DNA from 2 places in the Kitasatospora sp. NBC_01300 genome. Region 1 is predicted to be linked to the other one. Evidence: riboswitches for the same ligand, from Rfam matches in the RefSeq annotation. Region 1 holds a riboswitch; the other holds the start of a gene.
What was found. A riboswitch is a leader RNA that binds a small molecule or an ion and turns the genes downstream of it on or off. The one in region 1 is predicted to bind cyclic di-AMP.

Region 1 (6,723 bases):
CACCCGCCGCACCTGCGCGCGGTCGACCGCGAGAACGCCCATCGCGAGAGCGCCCGTCGTGCGGCCCCGGACCTGTACCGGAAAAGACAAAGGCCGTCGCGGTGTCAGCACCCACGACGGCCCCCCGATGGCAGGACGGCGGCCGGTCAGACCGTCAGGTGGTCGAACTCCCCGTCCTTGGCCCCCAGCAGCAGGGCGGCGATCTCGGCCCGGGTGTAGATGAGCGCCGGACCTTCCGGGAAGCGCGAGTTGCGCATCGCCACATCGCCCCCCGGCAGGGCCGCGAACTCGACGCAGTTCCCCTGGGAGTTGCTGTGCAGGCTCTTCTGCCAGACAACCCCCTTGAGGTTGGCGGCCGCCATCCCGTTGTAGGTGTCGTACGAGCCGTACGTGTCCTGCGAGTCGTGCATAGAAATCTCCCGAAGAGCTCCGGAGTGGTCGTCCAGCGCGGCGCTCCCGGCACCCGCCGAACGAACGGACCGGCCCCGTACCGGCCCGGCACAACGCCTCACTTGACGCGATGATAGCTGCTGTGCACGTGCATCAGCACGGGACATTGCAGGTGCACGAGGCCTTTCACCGGCAGTTCTGAACTCTTCACGGTCCCTTCTCCTGACGGTACGTAAACGGACATAGCCGAGTGAATCGTCAGATTCTCGATAACCGGCCGTGAGCGGTTCCCCGCTGAATGTTGATCTTCAGGCGCCCGGAGTCGCGCCTTCGTGACCCTCCGTCAGGCGACCTCCTGGCTGTGAGACATCTCACGCGCCACAGAAGCAACTCGACGCCCCGTCGGACACGTCAGGGCAACCAGCGGTGATCGCTCGAGGGCTGGGTGAGATATGTCCGGATTGCGGGCAAACCGCCCGGCCGGACACGACGGGAGCGCGGCGCACCCGCCATGACCACGTGAAACCCGAACGGCAGCCGAATGCAGGCCTGACGGGCCGATGTCCTACGATCTCCGGCATGAGCACCGCAGCCATCCCGGGCGCGCCACTGCCCGTCCGCACTCCAGGCTCCCGTGCGCGGGGGCGCCACCGTCGCCCCGAGCGCCCCGAGATCCCGGCCGGATCCCCGGCCCTGGTGCTCGCCGTGCCCGCGACCGCCGGGCCCGAGTCCCGCTCGGTCGTCGAGGAGCTGCTGTCGATCGTCCGCAGCGAGCAGAACGGCATCCAGACCGCCGTCGGCTACCTCCCGGGCGAAGCCGCCCAGGGCGCCGACAGCGACGACCGCACCGTCGCCGAACTGCTGGCCATGGCCGCCGAGGCCGGCCTGCCCGCGCCGGTCCTGGTGCCGCTGGTACCCGGCCCGCACGGATTCCTGACCGAACTCCACGCCCTCGCCGCCGAGTACGGAGCCCCCGTCACCGACGTGCTCGGCCCGCACCCGCTCCTCGCCGAGGCCGTGCACGTGCGCCTGTCCGAGGCCGGCCTGGCGCGTGCCGACCGGGCCCGGCTGTTCGCCATCGCGACCGCCGCGGACGGCGTCGTGCTGACCACCGTCGGCGGCGAGGAGGCCGCTGCCGCGGCCGGCATCACCGGTGTCCTGCTGGCGGCCCGACTGGCCGTCCCGGTCGTGCCCGCCGCGCTCGACGTACCGGGCTCGGTCGCCGCGGCCGTCAACCACCTCAAGGAGACCGGCTCCCAGCGCCCGGCGCTGGCCCCGCTGGTGATCGGGCCGGAGGCCGACTCCGAGCTGCTCGCCACGGCCGCCGAGGAGACCGGCTGCCCGTCCGCGGCCCCGCTGGGCGCCTACCCGACGGTCGGCCAGCTGATCGCCTCCACCTACCTGGCCGCGCTGCCCGCGCCCTCCCCCGAGGCCCTGGCGCAGGCCGAGGCCGAGGCGGCGGAGGCCGCCGAGGGCGCCCACGCCGACCACTCCGGCCGGGGCGGTCACGCCGCTCACGCCGCTCACACCGCCGCCGAGGAGTCGGCCGGCCAGTAGCAGCGGTCACCGCACGTGGGAAGGGCCCGGAACGGCTACGTTCCGGGCCCTTCCCGCTTGTCCCGTAAGGCAGTTAAGGGGCGAATAGGCGTGATGCCCGTTCTGTCCATATTTGTTCTCCATCGCACGACGCGTCCCCCGACGCCCGCAGTGTGGACACGCCACCTTCCCGGCGGGCGGGCCCCCGGGCGACCCGACCCACCGTCACCCACTCCCTGAAGCACAGACAGTTGCGCGCGCCCTTCGCCGTGTTGCCGGAAATCGATCATTTCCGATCATGAAAAGCGAGGGGAACGACCGTTCTCCCCAAACCGTGATGCGCGTCACAGGTGTTTGCAGTTTGAACTTAAGTCTGCTTAACGTGCTCCCCGTTCGTGGCCACACGAACCCAGTTCATCCGCGACGCCGAGTCCTGCCGTCGGATGTCCTGGCAGCGCGAAAACGCACCACGGCAGGAGCGGGGGACCCACAGGTAAGTCGCCCCGGACCGTTCCCCGGAACGATCCAGGGCTAGGGGTGAAGCCGCGCCCACAGCGCGGCCGGGCAACTCCAGCCCGAATCCGACAGCTCACCTCGCAGGCGTGGGAGAGGACTGCGTCTTCATGCTGCCCACCAACGGCACCCGTCCGTCCAGTCGTACCCGACGCGTGATCGCCGCCGTCGGCGTCGCGGGCGTCGGCCTCACCATCCCCTGCCTCACCTCCGGCACCGCCTCCGCCGCCTCCGTCGCCACCTGGGACAAGGTCGCCCAGTGCGAGAGCACCGGCAACTGGAGCATCAACACCGGCAACGGCTTCTACGGCGGCCTGCAGTTCACCTCCAGCACCTGGGCCGCCTTCGGTGGCACCGCGTACGCCCCCCAGGCCAACCAGGCCACCAAGGACCAGCAGATCGCCGTCGCCGAGAAGGTGCTCGCCTCGCAGGGCCCCGGCGCCTGGCCGGTGTGCTCGGTCCAGGCCGGCCTGACCAAGGGCGGCGCCGCAGCCGCCGTCGACACCTCGGCCGGCTCGACCACCGGCTCGGCTGCCGGTTCGACCGCCACCAAGCCCGCCGCGAAGCCGGCCACCCCGGCCGCCAAGCCCGCGCAGACCCAGGCCCCGGCCGCGAAGCCCGCCAAGCCGGCCGCACCGGCCCAGGACCAGGCGCAGGCCCCCGCCGACTCCACCGACGGCACCTCGGCGCAGAAGGGCCAGAACCAGGCCCAGAACAGCGCCCAGCCCCAGGCCGACGACTACACCGTCGCCTCCGGCGACTGGCTGTCCTCGATCGCCGACAAGCACAACCTCCAGGGCGGCTGGCAGCGGCTGTACGAGCTCAACCGCGGCACCCTGACCGAGGGTCCGGACAGCATCTACCCGGGCCAGCGCCTCTCGTTCAAGGACGGCGGCCAGGCCCAGCAGTCCGGCTCGGACTTCACCTGGTTCGACCGCTCGCAGAAGTCCGGCCAGACCTCCAACGGCGGCGCCGCGAACACCAAGCCGGCCGCCCAGCCCCAGGCCCCGGCTCAGACCCCGGCCACCAAGCCGGCTTCCAAGCCGGCCGCCCAGGCCCAGACCCCGGCCCAGACCCCGGCGCCGGCCCCGGCCGCCACCGGCAGCATGGCCGCCGCGGTCTCCTTCGCCAAGTCGAAGGTCGGCCAGGCGTACGTCTACGGCGGCACCGGCAACGGCGGTTGGGACTGCTCCGGCCTGACCCAGGCCGCGCTGCGCGCCGCGGGCGTCTCCGTCCCGCGCGTCGCCGCCGACCAGGCCGCCGCCAGCACCCGCGTCTCGCTGGACAGCCTCCAGGCGGGCGACCTGCTGTTCTGGTCCAACAACGGCCAGAACTCCGGCGTCTACCACGTCGCGATCTACATCGGCGGCGGCCAGTACGTCGAGGCCGCCAACCCGAGCTCGGGCGTGCGCCTGCAGACCGTCTCCAACTGGGCGCCGGACTTCGCCGGCCGGGTCTGAGCACGACCGGCGGGTGACAGGATCCGCCCCCGGACCACGAGGGCTGACCCGACACCCGGACAGCACGCAACGGGCCCCGGAGAGCAATTGCTCTCCGGGGCCCGTCCGTTGGCCGTTCTCAGCGCGCGCAGGCCCCCGTGGACCCGCGCATGACCAGCTCCGGCTGGAACATGAACTCCCCGCGCTGGGCCGCGTTTCCGCCGACCTCCTCCAGCAGCGCGTCCACCGCCGCGGTCGCCATCGCCTCGACCGGCTGGCGGATCGTGGTCAACGGCGGCTCGGTGAAGGCGATCAGCGGCGAGTCGTCGAAGCCGACCACCGAGACGTCGTGCGGCACCGACAGCCCACGCTGCCGCACCGCCCGGATCGCCCCGAGCGCCATCATGTCGCTGCCGCAGACGATCGCCGTGCAGCCCTTGTCCAGCAGCGCGCCGGCCGCCGCGTGCCCGCCCTCCACGCTGAACAGCGTGTGGTGGACGAGCTCCTCGGCCTCCTCCTGGCTCCGCCCCAGCACCTCGCGCATCGCCGCCGTGAAGCCCTCGATCTTGCGCAGCACCGGCACGTACCGCCGCTGTCCGACCGCCAGCCCGATCCGCTCGTGCCCGAGTTCGGCCAGGTGCTGGACGGCCATCCACATCGCGGCCCGGTCGTCCGGCGAGATGAACGGCGCGTCGATCCGCTCGCTGTAGCCGTTGATCAGCACGAACGGCACCCCTCGCCCGGTCAGCCGGGCGTAGCGGTCGTGGTCGGCGGTGGAGTCGGCGTGCAGCCCGGAGACGAAGACGATGCCCGCCACGCCCCGGTCGACCAGCATCTCGACCAGTTCGTCCTCGGTGGACCCGCCCGGCGTCTGGGTGCACAGCACCGGGGTGTACCCGTGCCGGCTGAGCACCTGCTCGATCACCTGGGCCAGTGCGGGGAAGATCGGGTTGCTCAGCTCCGGCGTGATCAGCCCGATCAGGCCGGCGCTGCGCTGGCGCAGACGGGTCGGCCGCTCGTAGCCGAGCACGTCGAGCGCCGCCAGCACGGTCTGCCGGGTGGCGGCGGAGACGTTCGCCTTGCCGTTGAGTACGCGGGAGACGGTGGCTTCGCTGACCCCCGCCTGCGCCGCGATGTCTGAGAGTCGCGCCGTAGTCACGGTCCCAGAGCCTATTGCAACCACGTCAGACCGCCCACCAGCCGGTGCTGTCCGGCGCGAGCACGGTCTCGCCGCCGTCGACCACCAGCTCCACCGAGGAGAGCAGCAGCTTTCCGGGCGCCGCTATCCGGACCGGCTCGTCCGTGGCGTTGACGGTGCAGACGAAGGAGCCGCGGCGGAACGTCAGGGTCCCCTCGGGGCCCTCCAGCCACTCCACGGCCGTCCCGGCGCCGAGGTCGTCCTGGGACCGGCGGACGGCGAGCGCGCTGCGGTACAGCTCCAGGGTGGACGCCGGGTCGCCGGTCTGCGCCTCGACGCTCAGCGCGGCCCACTCGGCCGGCTGCGGCAGCCAGGACGGCCCGCCGGCGACCGGGCCGAAGCCGTACGGGGCCTCGGTGCCGGACCACGGGATCGGGACGCGGCAGCCGTCGCGGTAGCCGTCCTGCCCGGCCTTGCGGAAGAACGACGGGTCCTGGCGGACCTCGTCCGGCAGGTCGGTGACGTCCGGCAGGCCGAGTTCCTCGCCCTGGTAGATGTACGCGGAGCCGGGCAGCGCGAGCATCAGCAGGGTGGCGGCGCGGGCGCGGCGCAGGCCGAGCTCACGGTCGCCGGGGGTGCGGATCTGGGTGCCGAGGCCGGGCGGGTTGGCGAAGCGGGTGGCGTGCCGGGTGACGTCGTGGTTGGACAGCACCCAGGTGGTGGGGGCGTCGACCGGGCGCATCGAGTCGAGCGAGACGTCGATCACCTCGCGCAGCGCGGCGGCGTCCCAACCGGTGCCCAGGTACTGGAAGTTGAAGGCCTGGTGCAGCTCGTCGGGGCGCACGTAGTTGGCGGTGCGCTGGACGGTCGGGGTCCAGGCCTCGGCGACGCCGATCCGCTGGCCCGGGTACTCGTCGAGGATCTTGCGCCAGCTGCGGTAGATCTCGTGCACGCCGTCCTGGTCGAAGAACGGCATGACGTCGTTGCCGAGCAGCTTGAGCTGGTCCGAGCCGCCGAGGTCGGGCAGGCCGGGGGCCTTCACCAGGCCGTGGGCGACGTCGATGCGGAAGCCGTCGACACCCATGTCGAGCCAGAACCGCAGGATCGAGCGGAACTCGTCGGCGACGGCCCGGTTCTCCCAGTTGAAGTCGGGCTGCTCGGGGGCGAACAGGTGCAGGTACCAGTCGCCGGGGGTGCCGTCCGGGTTCTCGCTGCGGGTCCAGGCCGGGCCGCCGAAGATGGACTCCCAGTCGTTGGGCGGCAGTTCGCCGTTCTCGCCCTTGCCGGGGCGGAAGTGGTACCGCTCGCGCAGCGGGGACCCGGGGCCCTCGCGCAGGGCGCGCTGGAACCACTCGTGCTGGTCCGAGGAGTGGTTGGGGACGAGGTCGACGATGATCCGCAGCCCCAGCTCGTGGGCGTCCCGGATGAGCGCGTCGGCGTCCAGCAGGCTGCCGAACATCGGGTCCACGGCGCGGTAGTCGGCGACGTCGTAGCCCGCGTCCGCCTGCGGCGAGGCGTAGAACGGCGAGAGCCAGACCGCGTCCACGCCGAGGTCGCGCAGGTACGGCAGGCGGCTGCGGATGCCGGGCAGGTCACCCATGCCGTCGCCGTTGGAGTCGGCGAAGCTGCGCGGGTACACCTGGTAGATGACCGCGTCCCGCCACCAGCCTCTGGACGCGCCGCCAGTCGCAGGAGCCGGGGTGACCG
Region 2 (6,723 bases), 200 kb from region 1:
CGGCTCACATGTGGGTGCCGCCGTCGATGCGGAGCTCGGTGCCGGTGACGAACGCGCCGTCGTCGGAGGCCAGCATCGCGATCACCCCGGCCACCGTCTCCGGACCCGCGAAGCCCTGGCCGAGGGCGGGGGCGAGCTTGGCGAGCAGGCTGAAGTCGGCGTCGGAGGGCAGTCCCGGGTTGTGGGTCATGCCGCTGTCGATGCTGCCCGGCGCGACGCAGACCGCACGCAGGCCCTGCTTCGCGTACTCGGAGGCGATGGCGTGGGTGAAGGACTGGATGCCGCCCTTGGTCGCGGCGTACGCGGCCATGTAGGGGTGGGCGAAGCTCGCCGAGGTGGAGCTGAAGTTGACCACCACGCCCCTGCCGCCCGCGAGCAGTGCGGGGAGCGCCTCGCGGGTCATCAGGAAGGTGCCGGTCAGGTTGACCGCGAGGAGCTTGTTCCAGAACTCAAGGCTGGTCTCGTGGGTGTGCGACGAGCGGAGGATGCCGGCTGCATTGACCAGGGCGTCCAGCCCGCCGAGATCCTTGATCGCCGCCGCGACGCCGGTGACGACGGCCGCCTCGTCCGAGATGTCCAGGACCTGGACGGCCAGACGGTCCGCGGTGCCGTCGGCGGTCGCGCGGTCCAGGGTCGCCTTCAGGCCGTCCTCGTCGACGTCGACGGCGACGACCTTCCCTCCCTCGGCGAGGATGCGGTGCACGGTCGCCTGGCCGATGCCAGAGCCGCCGCCGGTGATCAGGACGTTCCGTCCGCTGAAGCGCTCCATGGTGGTACTCCGTTCGTTCGCGGCCTTTCGGCCTCAAGAGGCACGGTACGCCTTCATGGCATAACGTGCCAATAAGTCCTCCAAGTGTCACTTCGGCGCAACGCGCCACAGTGGCACCGGCCCGCGTACGCTGACCCTGTGACCGGACGCCCCACCCTGAATCAGCGCCGCCGCGACGCCACCCGGCTGGACATCGCCCGCACCGCCGCCGAGCTCTTCGCCGAGCGCGGGGCCGAGGCGACCACCGCCGAGGAGATCGCCCTCGCGGCGGGCATCTCGCTGCGCACCTTCTACCGGTACTTCTCCGTCAAGGAGGACGCCGTCGCGCCGCTGCTGGCGGCCGGCGGGCGCCGCTGGGTCGACCAGCTCGCCGAGGCCCCGGCCGATCTGCCGCTGCGCGAGGCGCTGGAGTGCTCGGCGGTCGCCTCGCTGACCCCGCCCGACGGCGAGGCGGTCGAGGCGATGGAGTGGACGCGAAGCCTGCTGCGTGACCCGAGCCTCGACGGCACGTGGCAGCGCGTCCACGCCGACTCCGAGGAGCGGCTGCGGGCGGTCCTCGCGGCGCGCTGCCCGGGCGGCACCGACCCGCTGGAGATCCGGCTGGCCGCCGCTGCGGCGACGGCCGCGATCCGGGTCGCGCTGGAGGAATGGGCCGCCTCGGACGCGCCCACGGCCGGCCCGGGCTCCCCGCAGGAGCTCGGTGCGCGCTGCATGCGCGAACTCACGGCGGGGCTGCGGCTCTACGGGCGGGAGGGCTGAGCCCGTCCAGCCGCGAACGGACAGCAGATAACAGATAACAGCTGACAGATTTCGTTATCTGTTATCTGTTATCTGTTATCTGTCGGCTGTCATCTGTCACCTGTTCCTCCTCCCCGGCCCCGTTAGGGTGGGTGATCGCGCGCCCCGGTGGGGGAACCGGGGTGACCACCTCGGATGTCCTGGACGGAGGGGGCGGGGAGTTCGAGGCGTGGGAGCAAGTAGGACATGGGTCTGACGAGCCACAAGGTGTTGGCGCTGGCCGTATTGATCGCCGTCGTGATGACGGCCTGCACGGTCTGGCTGTGGCCAAGACTCGCCAAGCAGAGCTGGCAGGCGGTGCTCGGTCGGATCGGCGCCCTGCTCGCCACCCAGCTCGCGGTGCTGGCCGCGCTCGGCCTGGTGGCGAACAACTACTTCGCCTTCTACAGCAGTTGGGACGACCTGCTGGGCACCGGTGACACCGGCCCGGTGGTGATCCACAACAAGGCGGACGCGTCCGGCCGGCTGCTCGTGGAGACGATCGGCCACGCCTCCGTCAAGGGCGGCGGCGCGATGGGCCGCGAGCCCAGCCAGTCCGGCGAGATTCGCAAGGTGCGGATCGACGGCGCGGCCAGCCGGCTGTCCACCGAGGGGTACGTCTTCCTGCCGCCGCAGTACTTCCAACCGGAGTACGCGCAGCGGCAGTTCCCGGCGGTGATCGTCAGCACCGGCTTCCCCGGGATCGCCGAGAACCTGATCACCCGGTTCAACTACCCGGGCGCGGCGCTCAAGTTGCTCCAGGACGGCAAGATGCAGCCGACCGTCATGGTGTTGATGCGCCCCTCGCCGGCCCTGCCGCAGGACACCGAGTGCGAGGACATCCCGGGCGGCGCGCAGTCCGACACGTACTTCACCAAGGACGTCCCCTCGGCGATCCAGGCGAGCTTCCGGGTCTCCTCCGATCCGCAGGCCTGGGCCTTCATGGGCAACTCGACCGGCGGCTACTGCGCCCTCAAGCTGGCCATGCGCCACCCGGACGTCTTTCCGACCGCCGTCGCGCTCTCGGCCTACTACGACGCGGCCGACGACCCGACCACGGGTGACCTGTTCGGCGGCAGCAAGCAGCGTCGTGACGAGGCCAACCTGATGTGGCGGTTGAAGAACCTGCCGCAGCCCAAGGTGTCCGTGCTGCTGGCCGGCACCAAGAAGGGCGACGGCGACTACCGGCGCGACACCGAGGCCTTCGTCGACGCCGTGCAGTCCCCGATGAAGGTCTCCTACAGCATGTTGGAGAACGGTGGCCACAACTTCGAGACCTGGAGCGCGCTGCTGCCGTCCTCGCTGGAGTGGCTGTCCCAGCACCTCAAGGTCCCGAACCAGGCTGCCTGAGTGGGCCGTCTAAACAAACTGCCTGAGCAAACCGCCTGGGCAGGCCGTCCGAGCAGGCAGTCTGCTCAGACGGCCTGAGTAAGCCGACGGACAGTGAGGGCGCGCGGGAGCGGTGAGGCTCAGGCCACCCGCTCCAGCGTCCCGGTGTGCAGCTCGCCGACCCGGCCGCCCTCGCCCTCGTACGTCCAGAAGGCGCGTACCGTCAGCCGGCCGAGGTCCATCACGTGGCTGACGGTGATCCCGCTCTCCTCGGTCCAGCTGATGAAGTAGATCTCCGGCGCCACCTCGGCGACGTGCAGCCGCACGTCCTCCCACTGGCCCGCCGACTCGCCGAGGCCCTCCCAGCGCAGCCGCCGGCCGTCGGCCGAGTAGGTGTTGCGGAAGGCCGCGCCGTTGTCGGCCCGGAAGAGGTAGGTGCGGCCGGCGAAGGCGGGCAGGGGCGCGGTCATGGTGGGGCGGTACCTCGTTCCTGTGGGGCCGTGCACGGCGGTCTTGTGCACTGCGGAAGATGTCGGACCTCCAATTTATCCGACCCGGTGAGCCGGGTGGGCGCACCCGTGGGCGGTGCGCCACGGCACCGGCCGCCACCGCGCAGGCCCGCGGGGTGTGCGGCGGGCACCTGGGCGCCCGCCAGCGGCCGGTCCTACCGTCCACCCCCATGAGACGCACCCCCACTCCCATGCGGCACACCCCCACCGCCGTCGGACGCACCCCCACCGCGTTGTCCGTCCTCCTGCTCACCCTCGCCGCGCTGCTCCTCGGCACCCCCACACCCGCCCAGGCCACCGCCGCCCGGACCGCCACTGCCCGGACCGCTGCCCAGGCGGCCACCGCCCCGCTCACCCTCGAAGCCGCCTTCCCCGCCCCCGGCAACGGCTGGGCCAAGGTCGAGCGCTACCTCGACACCACCCCCGGCTTCCGCACCGAGCAGTACCCGGCCGACGGCCGCGGCGACCAGGACGGCGCCCGCCGGACGTACTTCGGCGGCACCGGCCAGCCCGCCTCCAGCCGCTTCCTGCTGTACTCGGCGACCGGCTGGGACACCGGCAGCCGTCCGACCCCCGTGTTGCTGGTCCACGGCGCCAACGACAACGCCGACCGCGCCTGGGCGAACCCGGGGGAGAGCGGCACCTGTGGCGCCTCCGCCTGCCCGTCCACCGGCCTCGCCCAGTACCTCGCCGGCACCGGCCACCGGGTGTTCGCCATCGGCTTCGCCCACAAGCAGGGCGACAACCTGCTCCAGGCGCAGGCCGTCGGTGACGCCGTCGCGCTGATCCGGGCCCGTCTCGGCGTCCCCCAGGTGGACGTGGTGGCGTGGAGCAAGGGCGAGGTCGCCGCCCGGGCATACGTGTCCTCGGTGCGCCCGTCCTGGGGGCGGGCCTACGCGGGCGACGTGCGCCGCCTGATCACCCTCGGGGGCCCGAACGGCGGGCTCGACTACGTGTACGCGCACGGCTGGTCGTTCGACCTCGCGAGCTGGCCGGCCTGCGGCGGCACCGCCAACGCGCCGTCCCCGCACCTCTACATGACCTGCTACGGCACGTACACGGCGCAGCCCTGCCTCGGCGTGCTGCCCACCGGCGGCTACGACTGCTACCCGGGCCAGCGCCAGCTGCTCGCCCGCTGGGACGGCCGGTACGGGGTGGACGGCAGCGCCCAGGACTGGTGGACCACCTACTACGGCGGCCAGGGCTTCTACACCTCGGGCCAGGGCATCCAGGCGGCGATCGACGCCGGTTCGCTGATCGCGCCGCTGCAACAGGCGGGCGTCCCCGCGTCGGTGCGCACCTACCTGCTCGCGGGCGGGTCCGCCGACATCCCGGGCGTGCTCAACGAGAACCGGGGGCCCAGTGACGGCATCGTGTTCACCGCGAGCGCCCTGGACACCACCGGCATCGCGACGATCGGCGGCACCCGGCTGCTCACCGGCCTCAACCACCTGGAACTCGCCTGGGCGCCGGAGGCCGAGAGCCAGGTCGACAACTGGCTCGCTTGACCCGTGGACCCGTGGACCCGTGGACCCGCGGCCCGTCGATTCGTCGTTCGGCAGCTCAACGGCTCCGCTGATCCGTCCCAACTGATCCACCACGCAGCGTCGTTGATCGACACCACTGTGACCTGTGCGACAACCGGCCCTGGCAGGTTGTCCGTTCACGCACGGCCTGCCTAGCCTGCAACCGTCGTCCGCCCTCGCGGACCCCCGCCGTCGGGACGCCGAGTCCTGTCCACCCGTCGGTCGGCAACCGAGCACCACAGCGGACGGGAGCGGGGGAACCAAGGTCAGCGCCCGGCCCGTACGCTCCCGCGTGCGGGCCGTGGCTAGGGGTGAAGCCGCTCCCACCGGCGGCCGGGCTGCCTCAGCCCGAATCCGACAGCTCACCTCGCAGGCGTCGCAGAGGACACCGCCATGCACCAGCCTGCCCGGCGCCGCGCGCCGCGCCACGCCCGCCCCTCCCACCGGGGCCGCAACGCCGCCCTCGCCGTCACCGGAGCGCTCGCCGTCACCGGCGCCGGACTGCTCGGCCTGCCGGCCGTCTCCGGCGCCCAGGCCGCCACCACCCCGACCGTCACCCAGGACCGGCTCGCCCCGGCGACCATGGTCGCCAACCAGGCCGCCACCGCCTCGCTGACCCTCCACTCCTCGGCCTGCTTCACCGCGAAGACCGTCGGCGTGGGCGTCCGGAACGCGGCCGGTGCGAACCTCGACTTCCCGGGCAACGCCTCCAACGTGCAGATCTGCCCGAGCGGCCTGTCCTTCACCAGCGGCGCACGCGCCCTGCCGGCCGGGACGTACACCCAGTTCGGCTTCTGGCAGGACCTCGGCGGGGCCTGGCACAACCTGGCCTCGCAGCAGCTGGTGGTCTCCAGCGCCCCGGCGCCGACCCCGACCCCGACGCCCACCACGAAGCCGACTCCCGCCCCGACCCCGACCCCGACGGCGACCCCGACCCCGACGGCGACCCCCACCCCGACGGCGACCCCCACCGCGACGGCGACCCCCACCGCGAAGCCGACCCCGACGAGCAGCCCGAGCCCGAGCAGCCCGAGCAGCCCGAGCGCCACCGCCGGCCCGTCGGCCGGCACCCCCGCCTCCCCGGTCGCCGGCAAGTCGCTGACCTGGTCCGACGAGTTCAACAGCTCGATCAGCTGGGGCTCGCGCTGGGTCGGCGACAAGAGCACCGCCTACAAGTACGGCAACCACAACCCGGACGACAACAAGCTCGACCTGCTGAACAAGAACAACGTCAGCGTCGCGAACGGGGTCGCCACCTTCACCGCCGCGCCCGGCACCACCACGCTGGAGAACGGCAAGCAGGCCTGGAACACCGGCTTCCTGACCACCGAGGGCTCCAGCGAGGGCTTCCAGGTCAGGACCGGCGACTACGCCGAGACCCGGGTCAAGCTGCCGTCCGGCTCCGGCGCCTGGCCGGCCTTCTGGACCTGGAAGAACGGCAACGGGGAGGTCGACTCCTTCGAGTACCACCCCGACAACCCGAACCTGCTGGAGCTGACCAACCACGTCAACCCCGGCAACCCCAAGTACTACACCGACGCCGGCGCCGTCGCGAAGGACCAGTGGGTGACCATCGGCACCTACTACGGCGCCACCTCGGTCGACTGGTATGTCAACGGCGCCAAGGTGTTCTCGGACGGCAAGGGCGTCGGCGCCAACTGGTCGGCGTACCTGATCCTCAACCTGTCGGTCGGCGCGGGGAAGTACCACCCGGCGCCGCAGGGCACCGCCCCGATCACCTTCGCCGCCGACTACGTCCGCGTGTACCGGTAGGGCCCTCGGGGCTTCCGGGTCAGGAGCCGGGAGCCGTCTC

Region 2: linked by a shared signal. The riboswitch ahead of OG556_RS27670 (hypothetical protein) and the one ahead of OG556_RS28490 (transglycosylase family protein) in region 1 are both predicted to bind cyclic di-AMP.

Annotation. Positions count from the first base shown of each region.
Region 1 is NZ_CP108408.1:6,511,356-6,518,078, reverse strand. Features, by position in the region: gene OG556_RS28500 (DUF397 domain-containing protein) at 147-410, opposite strand; gene OG556_RS28495 (hypothetical protein) at 970-1,947, shown strand; cyclic di-AMP (ydaO/yuaA leader) riboswitch at 2,382-2,542, shown strand; gene OG556_RS28490 (transglycosylase family protein) at 2,550-3,899, shown strand; gene OG556_RS28485 (LacI family DNA-binding transcriptional regulator) at 4,018-5,037, opposite strand; gene OG556_RS28480 (glycoside hydrolase family 13 protein) at 5,063-6,723, opposite strand, start outside.
Region 2 is NZ_CP108408.1:6,310,236-6,316,958, forward strand. Features, by position in the region: gene OG556_RS27645 (SDR family NAD(P)-dependent oxidoreductase) at 5-769, opposite strand; gene OG556_RS27650 (TetR family transcriptional regulator) at 908-1,528, shown strand; gene OG556_RS27655 (alpha/beta hydrolase) at 1,754-2,896, shown strand; gene OG556_RS27660 (MoaF N-terminal domain-containing protein) at 3,016-3,345, opposite strand; gene OG556_RS27665 (esterase/lipase family protein) at 3,555-4,892, shown strand; cyclic di-AMP (ydaO/yuaA leader) riboswitch at 5,135-5,301, shown strand; gene OG556_RS27670 (hypothetical protein) at 5,304-6,683, shown strand; gene OG556_RS27675 (hypothetical protein) at 6,703-6,723, opposite strand, start outside.